DNA from 4 places in the Paenibacillus sp. MER 99-2 genome. Region 3 is predicted to be linked to each of the others. Evidence: predicted binding sites of a transcription regulator. Region 3 holds the regulator's gene; each other region holds the start of a gene.
What was found. Region 3 encodes Rex, which represses fermentation and respiration genes when NADH is low (regulators of the CRP and FNR family bind a similar motif). Its sites were predicted from a motif close to TTGTGAAATATTTCACAA; they were not measured.

Region 1 (3,218 bases), on a different contig from region 3:
CATCACTGTTGTAGGTGCAGGTTACATTGGCGTTGAGCTGGTTGAAGCTTTCCAAATGAACGGTAAAGAAGTTACCTTGATTGATAGCGTAGATCGTATTTTGAACAAATACCTTGATCCTGAATTTACAGATGCCATCGAAGACACGCTGACTAGCCGCGGTATTAAGCTGGCATTGGGTCAGACGGTACAGAAATTTACCGGTGAGAATGGCAAAGTGAGCAAAGTTATTACATCCAAAGGTGAGTTTGAAACAGATCTCGTTATCCTGTGCATCGGCTTCCGCCCGAATACGGAGCTGCTCAAAGGTCAGGTGGATATGCTGCCTAATGGTGCTATCATTGTAGATAAATATATGCAAACTAGCCAGAAAGACGTCTTCGCCGCAGGCGATAGCTGTGCAATTCATTACAACCCAACTGGTAAAGCATCTTACATTCCACTGGCAACCAATGCTGTACGGATGGGAACACTCGTAGCACGTAACCTGGTTCGTCCGACGACACCGTATATGGGTACACAGGGTACGTCAGGTATCAAAATTTATGAGCAAAACATTGCCGGTACTGGTATGACTGAGGTATCAGCGGCGGATGAAGGTCTGGTGGTCGAGGCTGTCGTCTTGGAGGATAGCTACCGTCCAGAGTTTATGCCAACAGCTGAGAAGTTGCTGCTCAAAGTGGTCTATGAACAAGCAACTCGCCGCATTGTTGGTGCACAAGTGATGTCCCAGGTGGATCTGACACAATCGATCAATACCATCTCGGTCTGCATCCAGAACAACATGACAGTAGATGAGCTTGCGTTCATCGACTTCTTCTTCCAGCCACATTACAACAAACCGTGGAACTTCTTGAACACAGCAGGACTGCAAGCTCTACCTCCAATTGAAGTGAAAGCACCGGCGTTGGTGTAAGCAAGTTCGAATTAGTGGATGTCATAAAAGTAAATTAGGAACTATCCAAGGAATTAATCCAAGGAACCTTACAAACCAAAAGGCTGGCGAGCAATCGCTGGCTTTTTGGTTGTTTGGAGAGAAGTAGCATGTTCTCTATTTAGCTGGAGATAGACGAACCATAGCATGTAGGATGTGCTACACGTTTCAAAGTCACCTCCAAGATTCTAACGAACTCAGGTGAGCTTATAACCTATATTTGAGCAATGTTGGAATTTTAACGAACCTCAGCAGTCCTATTGCACGAAAAAGCCTGATAAAGTGTCCAAATTTACTCCAAATGATCACAATAAGGTGTACTGAGTTCGTTAGATATCAGATCGGTGCAAAATCCACTCAATAACGTGTCTCATGTTCGAAAGATATAGATCCGAAATTGTTTAGCCCAACGAGGTTAGAAAACGATCAATAACTAAAAATGCATCTATTCTTTGTGATTATTTGCACAAAGTTTTATCTCCAGCCAAGATACAATTAGATCAGGGCAGTGAAGCTGTAACAACTTAGGCATGAACTGAAGAACGTTCCATTCAATATGAGATGCAAAGGAGAGAATGGCTATGGCGGTCAAAACACCTCTTGAGGTTGCACAATACACGGTGCAGAGCGGGATCAAGAAGGCTCACAATCCTGTTTTATCTGTACTTATCCTTGGTTTTATGGCAGGGGCGTTTATATCTCTAGGATTTTTGCTAAATATTCGGGTAGTTGCCTCTGCTCCAGCAGAGTGGGGAAGCCTGGTGAACCTAATTGGTGCGTCTGTCTTCCCATTAGGTCTAATTCTTGTGCTTATTGGCGGTGGAGAGCTATTAACTGGCAATATGATGGCTGTACCTCTAGCTACAATCGCACGTAAACTATCGGTGAGAAGTATGCTCAAGAACCTGACTTTGGTGACGATTGGGAACTTTCTAGGCGCGATCTTCGTGGCTTATGCGTTCGGTCATGTGTTAGGGCTAACGAGTGAGGGCGTATATCTAGCGAAGGTTGTGGATATGGCGGGACATAAGCTGCATGACGGATTCCTGCAAGCCTTCATCTCCGGCATTGGCTGTAACTGGCTAGTCGCTCTGGCAGTGTGGTTGTGCTATGCAGCAGATACGATGAGCGGTAAAGTGCTCGGCATATGGTTTCCTACGATGGCCTTTGTCGCGATTGGATTCCAGCACGTTGTCGCGAATATGTTCTTGATTCCTGCAGCGATCTTCGAAGGGCATTATTCGTGGGCGCAATACATCATGAACTTCATTCCGGTATGGCTTGGTAATCTGACGGGCGGTGCTCTGTTTGTCGCGGCAGCCTACTATATGGTGTATCTACGTAAAAGCGAGTCGGAGGTGAAGGCGGAGTTGAAAATGGCAACCGAGCCTGAAGCTAGACCGATACTGAGCAAACAGGCGTAACGATTATATCCAGGAAGTATGACAGTGCAGACGATCTTGTCTCGTTCTAGATCACGGTGAGCAACTCCGTGGCAGAGCGGAAACGAGATCGTTTTTTATATTTAATTTTGTCGGTGAGGCAGAGTTAAGGTTTTTTTGCCATCGAAGTGACAGCTGTAAATAATCATGTGTTTAGTTTTATATAATATATAAATTGAATTAAACATCTACACCAAACGTAGAGGGCAGAAATAACAAGAAGAAGCGGAGCGTTCGCCTTTATCCCCGGATTTTCCCTTTGTAAAAGGGAATCAAAAAAATCTGGGGATAACAGCGATCGGAAGGTTATTCTGCCATCGGAGTGTCGAGTGTAAATGCTCTTTAGTTTAATTTATATAAATACACAAAATAAATTCGCCATGACAAGGTTCGGGGGAACGAAACCTGTTCATGGCGAATTTCGGGAGTGGTCCATGATATGGCATGAGGAGGAAGTGGGGAAACACTAGCCTAATGCCTTGTTTTTTATTTACCCCTGAATCTGGAGGATGAATCATAAGCAAAAAAACTTTTTTTGCAAAAAAATGGCGTCTTGTGTAGACGGGAAAATGAACTGTTCTCTTTACGTTAATGCATTAGAGAAGATATGATAGAGAGATAGCTTTTACAGGGGAGGAACTTCAACATGATTAATCAGGAGAATGGTGTATTCCCGGCGGTTTGTCCACTTGATTGCCCGGATACATGCGGTCTGCTGTTACATAAAGAGAACGGAAAAATTGTAAAGGTCGTGGGGAACCCCGATCATCCAATCACCAAGGGCGCCATCTGCAATAAAGTTAGAAATATGACTGAGCGTGTATATCACCCTGAGCGGCTTC
Region 2 (3,218 bases), 180 kb from region 3:
ATTATCGCTCTCGGTGGCGGATCACCAATGGATGCTGCCAAAGCGATGTGGTTGTTCTATGAATATCCAGACACAGACTTTAATGATCTGAAGCAAAAATTCATGGATATCCGTAAACGGATCTACAAATATCCTAGACTTGGCGTAAAAGCAAAATTTGTAGCGATCCCAACAACATCGGGCACAGGATCGGAAGTAACATCATTTGCTGTTATCACGGATAAAAATCTAGGAAACACCAAATATCCACTGGCTGACTATGAGCTGACTCCTGACGTAGCGATCGTAGACCCTGAGTTTGTATACTCATTGCCAAAAACAGCTGTAGCTGACACAGGTATGGATGTATTGACACATGCGATTGAAGCTTATGTATCCGTTATGGCGAATGACTATACGGATGGGTTAGCAATCAAAGCCATTCAACTGGTGTTCCAGTACTTGGAGCAATCAGCATTACAAGGCGACAAACTGGCACGTGAGAAAATGCATAATGCTTCAACGATTGCAGGTATGGCATTTGCCAACGCATTCTTGGGTATTAACCACAGCTTGGCGCACAAATGGGGCGGTCAGTACCATACAGCCCACGGACGTACCAATGCGATTTTGATGCCACACGTTATTCGATACAACGCGAAAAAACCGACCAAATTCGCATCGTTCCCGAAATACTCGCACTTTGTGGCAGATGAGCGATATGCCGAAATTGCCCGCATTCTCGGATTGCCTGCTCGCACAACCGAAGAAGGGGTTAACAGCTTAATCAACGCTATCCGCAAAATGAACAAAACATTGGGTATCGAGGAATCGTTCCAAGAGATCGGATTTGATGCAAAAGATTTTGAAGCACATGTAGATTACCTGGCTGATCGTGCCTTCGAAGACCAATGTACAACTGCGAATCCGAAGCTGCCGCTGGTAACTGAATTAGCAGATGTATACCGCAACGCATTCTACGGCAAATTCGAATAATAATAATCTTCCAAAACATGCAACAGCTTGTTGAGGATGGCAATAGGTTCAGGGTTCCCCGAAATGGGGAGCCCCGATTGCCGTATGTTTTGAGGAACACATAATCCGTGATGTAGCAGGTAGAACCAAAGGTTGGGAGGGAAAGGAGGTGGGCAGAAAAACGGAGGAGCGAAGCTCCCGCTTTTTCAGGAACTTATCACTTCATGTTTCGGCTCCAGAAAAGATGCAACAAGGAGTCCGGGTTGTAGCAAGGAGAACCAAAGGTTCGCAGGGAAAGGAGATGGGCAGAAAAACAGAGGAGCGAAGCCCCTGCTTTTTCAGGAACTTATCACTTCATGTTTCGGCTCCAAATCGAGGAGGAGCCGCCCATCATTTAGAAATGCAACACGGAATCCGTGATGTGGCAGTTTGAACCACCCGTTCACACGTTAACGGAGAGGACAGAAAAAACCTGAAGAAGCGAAGCGCTCGCCTTTATTCCCGGATTTTCACCTTTGAGAAAGTAAATTGAGAAATCCGGGAATAACAGCGATCGGAAGGTTGTTCTGTCCGCGGAGTGGCCAGTGTGAACCATTTCCCACGGTTCAACATGACACACCGCAGGTGGAGTGCGTTAGTTCACTTACTTTGTGATAAAAATCACAGATGATGAAATCGCCAAGACGTATACTGAAAATGTAAGAAAAACATTCATTCCGCGGTTCCGGTTCCCAAGTAGAGAGAACGTGTTCCGGTTTATGTGAAACAATTCACATTAATCGCGGCTCTGGACACACAATGATACGAAGACGCAGCATGTTATGTGTCCAGAAATCCAAATTAGTGGAGGGATTACGATGTCGGTGATCGAAAAAGATGTCAAACAACAAACAGGCTGGAGAAACTTTACCAAAGGAACTTGGACTAAAACCGTTAATGTGAATGACTTTTTGGAACACAATTTGTCTCCATATTATGGCGATGAAGCATTTCTTGAAGGTGCAACCCAGAATACAAAAGAGTTGTGGGATATCGTATCTGATCTAACCAAAAAAGAACGGGATAACGGTGGTGTCCTTGACGTAGACGTTAATACGCCTGCAACAATTACTTCTCACCAACCAGGGTATCTGGATCAATCCAAAGAGCAAATTGTCGGCGTTCAGACCGATGCTCCATTCAAACGTTCCATTCAGCCATTCGGCGGAATTCGCATGATGATTGATGCATGTGAAGCATATGGCTTCGAAATGCCTCAAGGTGTCATTGATATATTTACAAACATTCGTAAAACACATAACCAAGGTGTATTCGACGCTTATACTTCCGAGATGCGTGCAGCGCGTAAAGCAGGGATCATTACAGGTTTACCAGATGCTTATGGTCGTGGCCGGATCATCGGGGACTACCGCCGGGTAGCGTTGTACGGTGTAGACTTCCTGATTCGTAACAAAAAAGGCGAATTGAACGCCTTGGAAGTGGATGTTATCGATGAAGATGTTATCCGTCTGCGTGAAGAGTTGTCTGAGCAGATTCGTGCTTTGCAAGAACTGAAACAATTGGGCGAAATGCACGGTTTCGATATTTCCTTGCCAGCAACAACAGCCAAAGAAGCGTTCCAATGGTTGTACTTCGGTTACCTGGCAGCGATCAAAGAGCAGAACGGTGCTGCAATGTCACTGGGACGTGTATCATCCTTCCTGGATATCTACATTGAACGTGATCTGCAAGAAGGCATTCTGACCGAAGAGCAGGCTCAAGAGCTGGTTGACCATTTTGTTATGAAACTGCGGATTGTAAAATTCCTGCGTACGCCGGACTATAACGAACTGTTCAGTGGAGACCCAACATGGGTAACCGAGTCCATCGGCGGGATGTCCGTAAATGGTGAGACACGTGTAACGAAAAACAGCTTCCGCTTCCTGCACACGCTGCATAACCTGGGACCTGCACCGGAGCCAAACCTGACTGTACTCTGGTCCACTAAACTGCCGGAAGCATTCAAAGAATATTGCAGTAAAGTATCTATCGAAACGAGCTCGATTCAATATGAGAATGACGATCTGATGCGTCCGATCTATGGCGATGATTACGGTATTGCTTGTTGTGTATCTGCAATGAAGATCGGGAAACAAATGCAATTCTTCGGTGCTCGTGCGAACCTGGCGAAAGCTCTCTTGTACGCAATCAATGGTGGTCGTGACGAGAAATCTGGAGCACAAGTAGGACCTGAATTCCCCGCGATTACAAGCGAAGTGCTGGAT
Region 3 (3,218 bases):
TGCGACATGATTTCGAGCCAAAATTTCAATTTCCTCATCATTCAGATGTACGGCATGAGCGACAAGGGAAGGACGGGAGAAGAATCCCAGTTTTTCCAAATGAGCTACAGGACGAAGTCCATAATCCGTTACATTTTGCTCCACTTCTCGGATCGTCTCTGACATGTGTGTATGCAGAGGCAAATTCAAGTCATGTGCAACTTGTACAAGCTTCTCTATGTAATCCGGCGGACAAGTATACGGAGCGTGTGGAGAGATTACTGTGGTGATGCGGCCATCCGCTTGTCCATGCCATTCACGGGCAAATGCAGCCGACTCTTCCAGCTTACGCATCTGCTCTTCTTCTGAACACAGGCCAATAACACCGCGAGCCAGGGAAGCACGAATCCCGGATTGTTCTACCACTTTAGCCACTTGATCCATATGATCATACATATCGAGGAAAGCCGTAGTCCCACCTTTAAGCATCTCTAACACGGATAGGGATGATCCCCAGTACACATCTTCAGCTGTCATTTTTGCTTCCATAGGCCACATTTTCTCTTGCAGCCATACTTGCAGAGCTAGATCATCACCATGTCCTCTAAGTAAAGACATAGCTGCGTGACCATGCGTATTGATCAGACCCGGTAGGAAAAAAAGTCCTTTTCCATCCACTTTAGGCAGACTTTCGTCCCCTTCCGGCAACGTCTCACCAATATGCACAATCTTATCATTTTCCACAACCATGTAGCCTTGAACGACTTTCCAGTCCAGACCACTGTTTACGGCAAATTTGCCGTTATGAATAACCCATTTATTTGTTGTCATCTTCCTCGTCGTCCTTTCCATTCTCCAGGTAATAAGCAAGGCTGAGCAGATCCGTCGTAAAATCAGCATGATGGATGCGAATATGCGGCGGCGTTTTCAAAATCGTTGGTGCAAAATTAAGTATAGCCTCGATACCCGATTCAACCAGTTGATCAGCTACATTTTGAGCTTCTGTATCTGGAACTGTAATAATGCCGATTCGAATATTATCCTTTTGGACAGACTCTGATAATTCATTCATCGGTTGTACTTTCAGGCTATTAATTTGAGTACCGATTTTGGGACCGTAAGCATCAAACACGGCAACAATCTTCATGTTGTCTTTTAAATATGCATTGTAATTGGACAAGGCGTGTCCAAGGTTACCCGCACCAACCAATGCCACGTTGATTTGCTGGTCGATCTTCAAAATATGACGAATCTTCTCAATCAAGTAGGAAACGTCGTAACCAATGCCTTTGCGACCAAAATCACCAAAGTAGGCTAGATCCTTCCGAATCTGAGCTGGATTAAGATCCAAGCGCAGTCCTAGTTCTTGAGAAGAAACCGTAGTAACCTCGCGTTGACTCAATTCACTCAAATAACGCAAGTAAACTGGCAAACGCCGCACTACAGCTTCTGATATTTTATCTGATTTCATTCGTTTACTCCCCTTTACCAATGTGACCCTGTAGATAGATTAAATAGGAGGCACCCTGCATCCCAATAATTCACGTTTTACCTGGACAGGATGCCTCAATGATTGAATCTAATAAATTTTACAACTAATTGCATTCATGGTGCAATGCTTGTGCGTATAGCACTATTCCGATGCTTCTTCAGTAGGTTTGGTCTAACCACTCACGAATTCGTGGAACCATCTGTTCGGTGAGCATATGCTCCATTTTGGGACCTGGTAATGAATATAAGAAATACTTCCCATAATATGCTTCGATAACCCGTGTATCGTATACAATAACGATGCCTCTGTCCTTCGCTGTGCGTACAAGTCTTCCGAAGCCTTGCTTGAAACGAATAACAGCCTGTGGCACAGATAACTTCATAAATGGATTTTTCTTCTGTTGTTGCAACAGCTCGCTTTTCGCTTCCAGAAGTGGATGATTAGGCGGCTGGAACGGCAATCTAACAATAGCCAGACAAGTGAGTGCATCCCCCGGAATGTCCACGCCTTCCCAGAAGCTGCTCGTACCCAAAAGCACAGTAGCCTTTGCGTCTTGGAAGCGGCGTGTAAGCTTAGAACGACTACCACTATCCACCCCTTGACCGAGCAGAGAGATATCGTTACCTGCCAACGCCTCTTTCAGTGGGTCATACACCTGTCTCAGCATCCGATACGACGTGAAGAGTACCATCATCCGTCCACGAGTGGCAATGGCGGTTTCGGCTAATGAATGCACCAACATATCAACAAAGTGTGCATCCCCTACGCTGCCTTTTACACTTGGGAAGTCACGCGGAATGACAAGCAGTGCCTGATCCCGATAACGGAACGGGGACGGTAGCAAGGACGTAAGTAGGCGGTTATGGTCTGCTGCTTCCTGCAAGCCTAGTTGCTCAATCATAAATTGGAATGACTTATCTACAGAAAGGGTAGCGGATGTCAGAACAACGCTTTTCTTTTTGTCAAAAAACAATTCCTTCAGTTGTGCGCTGACATCTACAGGAACCGCATAGAGCTGTAGCGATTTGCTACGGAATTGTCCACTTGCTTCCATCCAATATACCGTGTTGGCATCATCCATTCGCATGAAGAAGCGTAGATTTTCTTTGAGTAAGGCAAGATCCTTCAGAAGACCTGTAATATCCGTAATCAAACTATCGGATTGATAATCATCTTGTTCTTCCTTCACCTCAAGTAACAGCTTATCGCCCTTGCGAATCAAGTCACCCAACGTTACGTATATTTGATTCTCATCCTCTTGTAGCGCCTTCCACTTATCCGGTTTCATTGACGGCTTCAATCGAAGAGAGAATTGACCCGTCTCCCCTGGAGAAGCATCACTGCGCTCAGGAAGAAGATTGAATAAAGACTCACTTAATCTGTCCCACATGTCCTTGACTTCAACAGCAAGCGGGAACATCTGATCAATAGCTGAGCCCCACTGTACTGATTTTTCGTGATTCGATAGCTGGGATCGAAGCATAGGCAACTGACCATTACGGCTATCTTTAAACAGACGTGTAAGCGTATGAACCATCGTGAAATATTTCATATGCAAGCCTAAATGCTTACCCGCTACGTCCTCCAGATGATGAGCCTCATCAATAACAAGACTTTCATATGCAGGAAGAAGCTGATGGCTTGCTTTTACATCGGTAAACAATTTGGAATGATTCGTGATTACGATATCTGACAATCCTGCTTCATGCTTCGCCCGGTGATAGAAACATTTGCGGAACCAAGGACA
Region 4 (3,218 bases), on a different contig from region 3:
AGCCATTTTTCCATCTCAACCTCAGCAGGATTGTTGTTAAACAAACGTCTTAATACAAGAGCACATATAACGCCGAGCACGATATACAACAGTAGGAACACGAAAAATAATATTCTCACACTTGGTGATGAAGTCGCTGCTTCTTCCACTCGCATATATCCTCGAATAATCCATGGCTGTCGTCCCACCTCTGCATAGAACCAGCCCATCTCAACGGCAAGAAACGCAAGTGGAGCACTCAGCGCGACGAGGCGAAGCATCCACTTGTTAAACTGATTACGCTTCTTCCAGAACACAAGTAGGAAATATAGACTGGAGATCGCAAGCAGAGCGAATCCAATTCCGGCCATCACATCGAATAAATAATGCACCAGCAGTGGCGGCTGTTCATCCGGTGGGAATTCATTCAGCCCCGTCACTTCGGCATTAAAGTCTCCAAAGGCGAGGAAGCTGAGCAATTTAGGCAAGTGAAGAGCTCCTATAATCTCATGTTCCGCATTCAGCCAGCCGAGTAAAATTAAATCTGCGCCGCTCTCTGTCTCAAAATGCCATTCCGCTGCTGCCAGCTTCTCAGGCTGATGTTCAGCCAGAAACTTGGCAGATACATCTCCAGCGAGTGTGTTCAGCAAACTGAATACTAAAACAACAGCCATCATTAGATTCAAGCCTTTCTTGTGGTACGCAGTAACACCTTTTCTCAGCATGGCAAGGGCAGCAATCCCTGCAAGCAGAGCCGCCCCCGTCAAATAGGCTGAGCTTAGCACATGGAATACCTTGGAGAATGTTGCTGTATTCAGCATCGCTTGCACAGGGTTAACCGCGATGAACTGGCCTGCCTCCATGACAAATCCTTCAGGTTGGTTCATGAATCCGTTCACGGTTGTAATAAAAACAGCCGACATTCCTGCTCCGGCCACAACCGGTATGGTCAGCAACCAGTGAATATACGGGTTCTTGAATCGATCCCATGTATAGAGATAAATGCCTAGGAAGATCGCTTCGAAGAAGAACGCGAACACTTCCATAAATAGCGGTAATGCAATGACATTCCCGGCCAGCTTCATAAAGTTCGGCCACACCAAGGCAAGCTGTAGAGATATCGCTGTACCTGTCACGACACCCACTGCCACCGAAATGACAAACCCTCGTGACCACCTTTTCGCCATAAGTATGTAATGGTTATCCTTCTTCCGAATGCCAATGAACTCAGCAATAGCAATCATTAGAGGCACACCTACACCAAGTGTCGCAAAGATCACGTGAAACCCAAGCGTTAAGCCAGTCACCAATCTGCTCCATAACACCGTATCTAACTCCATACCTCTGTCACCTCCGTTTTCATTTTTCACTTAAGAATTCAATACACAATAAAGTACGAGAAAAATTTCACATATCAGGATATAAAGGTGCATTCCGAGATAATCAACATGGCTAATGCTTAAATTATCCTACTCTCGCAGTCCTATACATACCATCGTGATATATAAAATTATTATATCTACAATTGCGAATGACACAATTGCAGTCACTTCCTTGACATGAAATAGTCAAGGAACAGTCACCCCTTTTCAACTAATCTATGAAAATGATCCAAATTACCCTTTAGAGCTATTGACTTGTTAATCAGCAGGATTGAGATAATGCTGGATGCAAAAAAGAAGCCACTAATCTTAGAATTAGCGGCATTTTTAATCGTTGTACTGGATGCTGTTATTCGAATTTCATATAAAAAATAGTCTTGTAGCTCAAAATCTCCCTGATTTGCAGAGGTCATTTTCATTATTCCATCATCAGTTATTTGACCCATTCTATTCTCCAAGTAAACTCAATCCGAATCCTTATCCAAATCAACTACTATATCTTGTAACGTTACATTCTCAAGTACTTTCTCCAGTGCTCTCTGTGCCAATGAAAAAATAGGTTCGATCGTTCCTTGAAGGTTTTTCCCCACCGGACAATCGGGGTTTGGCTTCTCTTGAATATTGAAGAGATTATTGTCATTCACTGCATTTACTGCTGTGTACACATCGAACAATGTGATTTCACTTAGATCTCGTGCAAGTGTAGCCCCTGCTTTTCCACGGGTTACATGCACTAATCCTGATTTTTTTAACATCCCCATCACTTTTCGAACGATTACAGGGTGTGTATTAACGCTGTCTGCAATCATCTCAGATGAGTTATTTCCTTCTTTATTGACTTCCAACAACGACAAAATGTGTATTCCTATATAAAACCGAGAGCTTACGGACATATTTTCACCCCAATGATACAAAAATAAGTGCGTTACGATTGAACTATTGTATTAAAAATTAGAATTTCTGAGGAAGCTATATTAACATTCTAACAGCTATTTAGCATGTTACAATGAGTCTCATTTTTTTAGGTTGTACATCTGATAACTCTATCCCGGTATAAAAACTGGATCAAGCAAAGGGAATTCGCCTGATCCAGATTAACGTAGCATAATGAAAGATACTCTTCTAAAAAACTTCTCTTCGCTTAATGATAAATCAGATTAACTGAGCATAATTTTCTTCTAACTTATCAGCGGTCATTGCGCCGCCGCCTAAAGGATACAAGGTATTATCTTTTTTCAAGAAAAGAGTTGGGTAACTTCTCGCCCCAAGGTTGCTGGCTGCTACGAATTCTTGCTGAACAAGATCTCGTGTCTCTGGATTTATAATTCTATCGATCACTTTCTGCTCATCCAGATTGAGTTGCTTGGCAATGTCTTGATACGTTTGTATATCACTGAGACTCTTACCCTCATAATAAAATGCACGCTGCATTGCAGCCGCTAGATTCACTGCTTGTTCTGGTGCCAAGGAGCGTAAAGCGGAAAATCCAATAGCTGCTGCCTCACTATCCATAATAAATGTACCGTCATTTACAAGTTTATTGTACGGAGCACCAAACTCCGCGCCAGTAAGCTGAGCAATTCGTTTATTGGCTTCTGGAATATGTGGATATGCTGCCATTGCTTGACTGCGATCATCTATAAAAAGACCACCCGACAACACTTCGATCGGTAATTCTAAGTGATTTTGATGAAATGTCCGTAGGCTATTGGAGAATCCATAACACCATCCACAATATGCATCCCACACATAGATTAGAGAAATATCCTTATTTGTCATCATTCACAACAACTCCATTTTAGAATGTTTTAGCCAGATCTTTCGCTCTCTCGATGGCGTTTTCTTTGATCTCTTGTG

Region 1: M3636_RS17520 (formate/nitrite transporter family protein) is a predicted target of Rex. The motif match lies at 1,387-1,404, and genes of this name have one in related genera.
Region 2: pflB (formate C-acetyltransferase) is a predicted target of Rex. The motif match lies at 1,713-1,730, and genes of this name have one in related genera.
Region 4: M3636_RS20140 (cytochrome ubiquinol oxidase subunit I) is a predicted target of Rex. The motif match lies at 1,375-1,392, and genes of this name have one in related genera.

Annotation. Positions count from the first base shown of each region.
Region 1 covers NZ_JAMAUZ010000003.1:569,951-573,168, forward strand. Annotated here, with positions in the region: gene M3636_RS17515 (FAD-dependent oxidoreductase) at 1-916, shown strand, start outside; gene M3636_RS17520 (formate/nitrite transporter family protein) at 1,516-2,358, shown strand; gene M3636_RS17525 (molybdopterin-containing oxidoreductase family protein) at 3,023-3,218, shown strand, end outside.
Region 2 covers NZ_JAMAUZ010000001.1:837,000-840,217, forward strand. Annotated here, with positions in the region: gene adhE (bifunctional acetaldehyde-CoA/alcohol dehydrogenase) at 1-975, shown strand, start outside; gene pflB (formate C-acetyltransferase) at 1,812-3,218, shown strand, end outside.
Region 3 covers NZ_JAMAUZ010000001.1:1,018,209-1,021,426, reverse strand. Annotated here, with positions in the region: gene M3636_RS04680 (amidohydrolase) at 1-810, opposite strand, end outside; gene M3636_RS04675 (redox-sensing transcriptional repressor Rex) at 797-1,450, opposite strand; gene dinG (ATP-dependent DNA helicase DinG) at 1,629-3,218, opposite strand, start outside.
Region 4 covers NZ_JAMAUZ010000005.1:14,063-17,280, forward strand. Annotated here, with positions in the region: gene M3636_RS20140 (cytochrome ubiquinol oxidase subunit I) at 1-1,319, opposite strand, end outside; gene M3636_RS20145 (hypothetical protein) at 1,559-1,807, opposite strand; gene M3636_RS20150 (Rrf2 family transcriptional regulator) at 1,826-2,254, opposite strand; gene M3636_RS20155 (DsbA family protein) at 2,514-3,140, opposite strand; gene M3636_RS20160 (FMN-dependent NADH-azoreductase) at 3,160-3,218, opposite strand, start outside.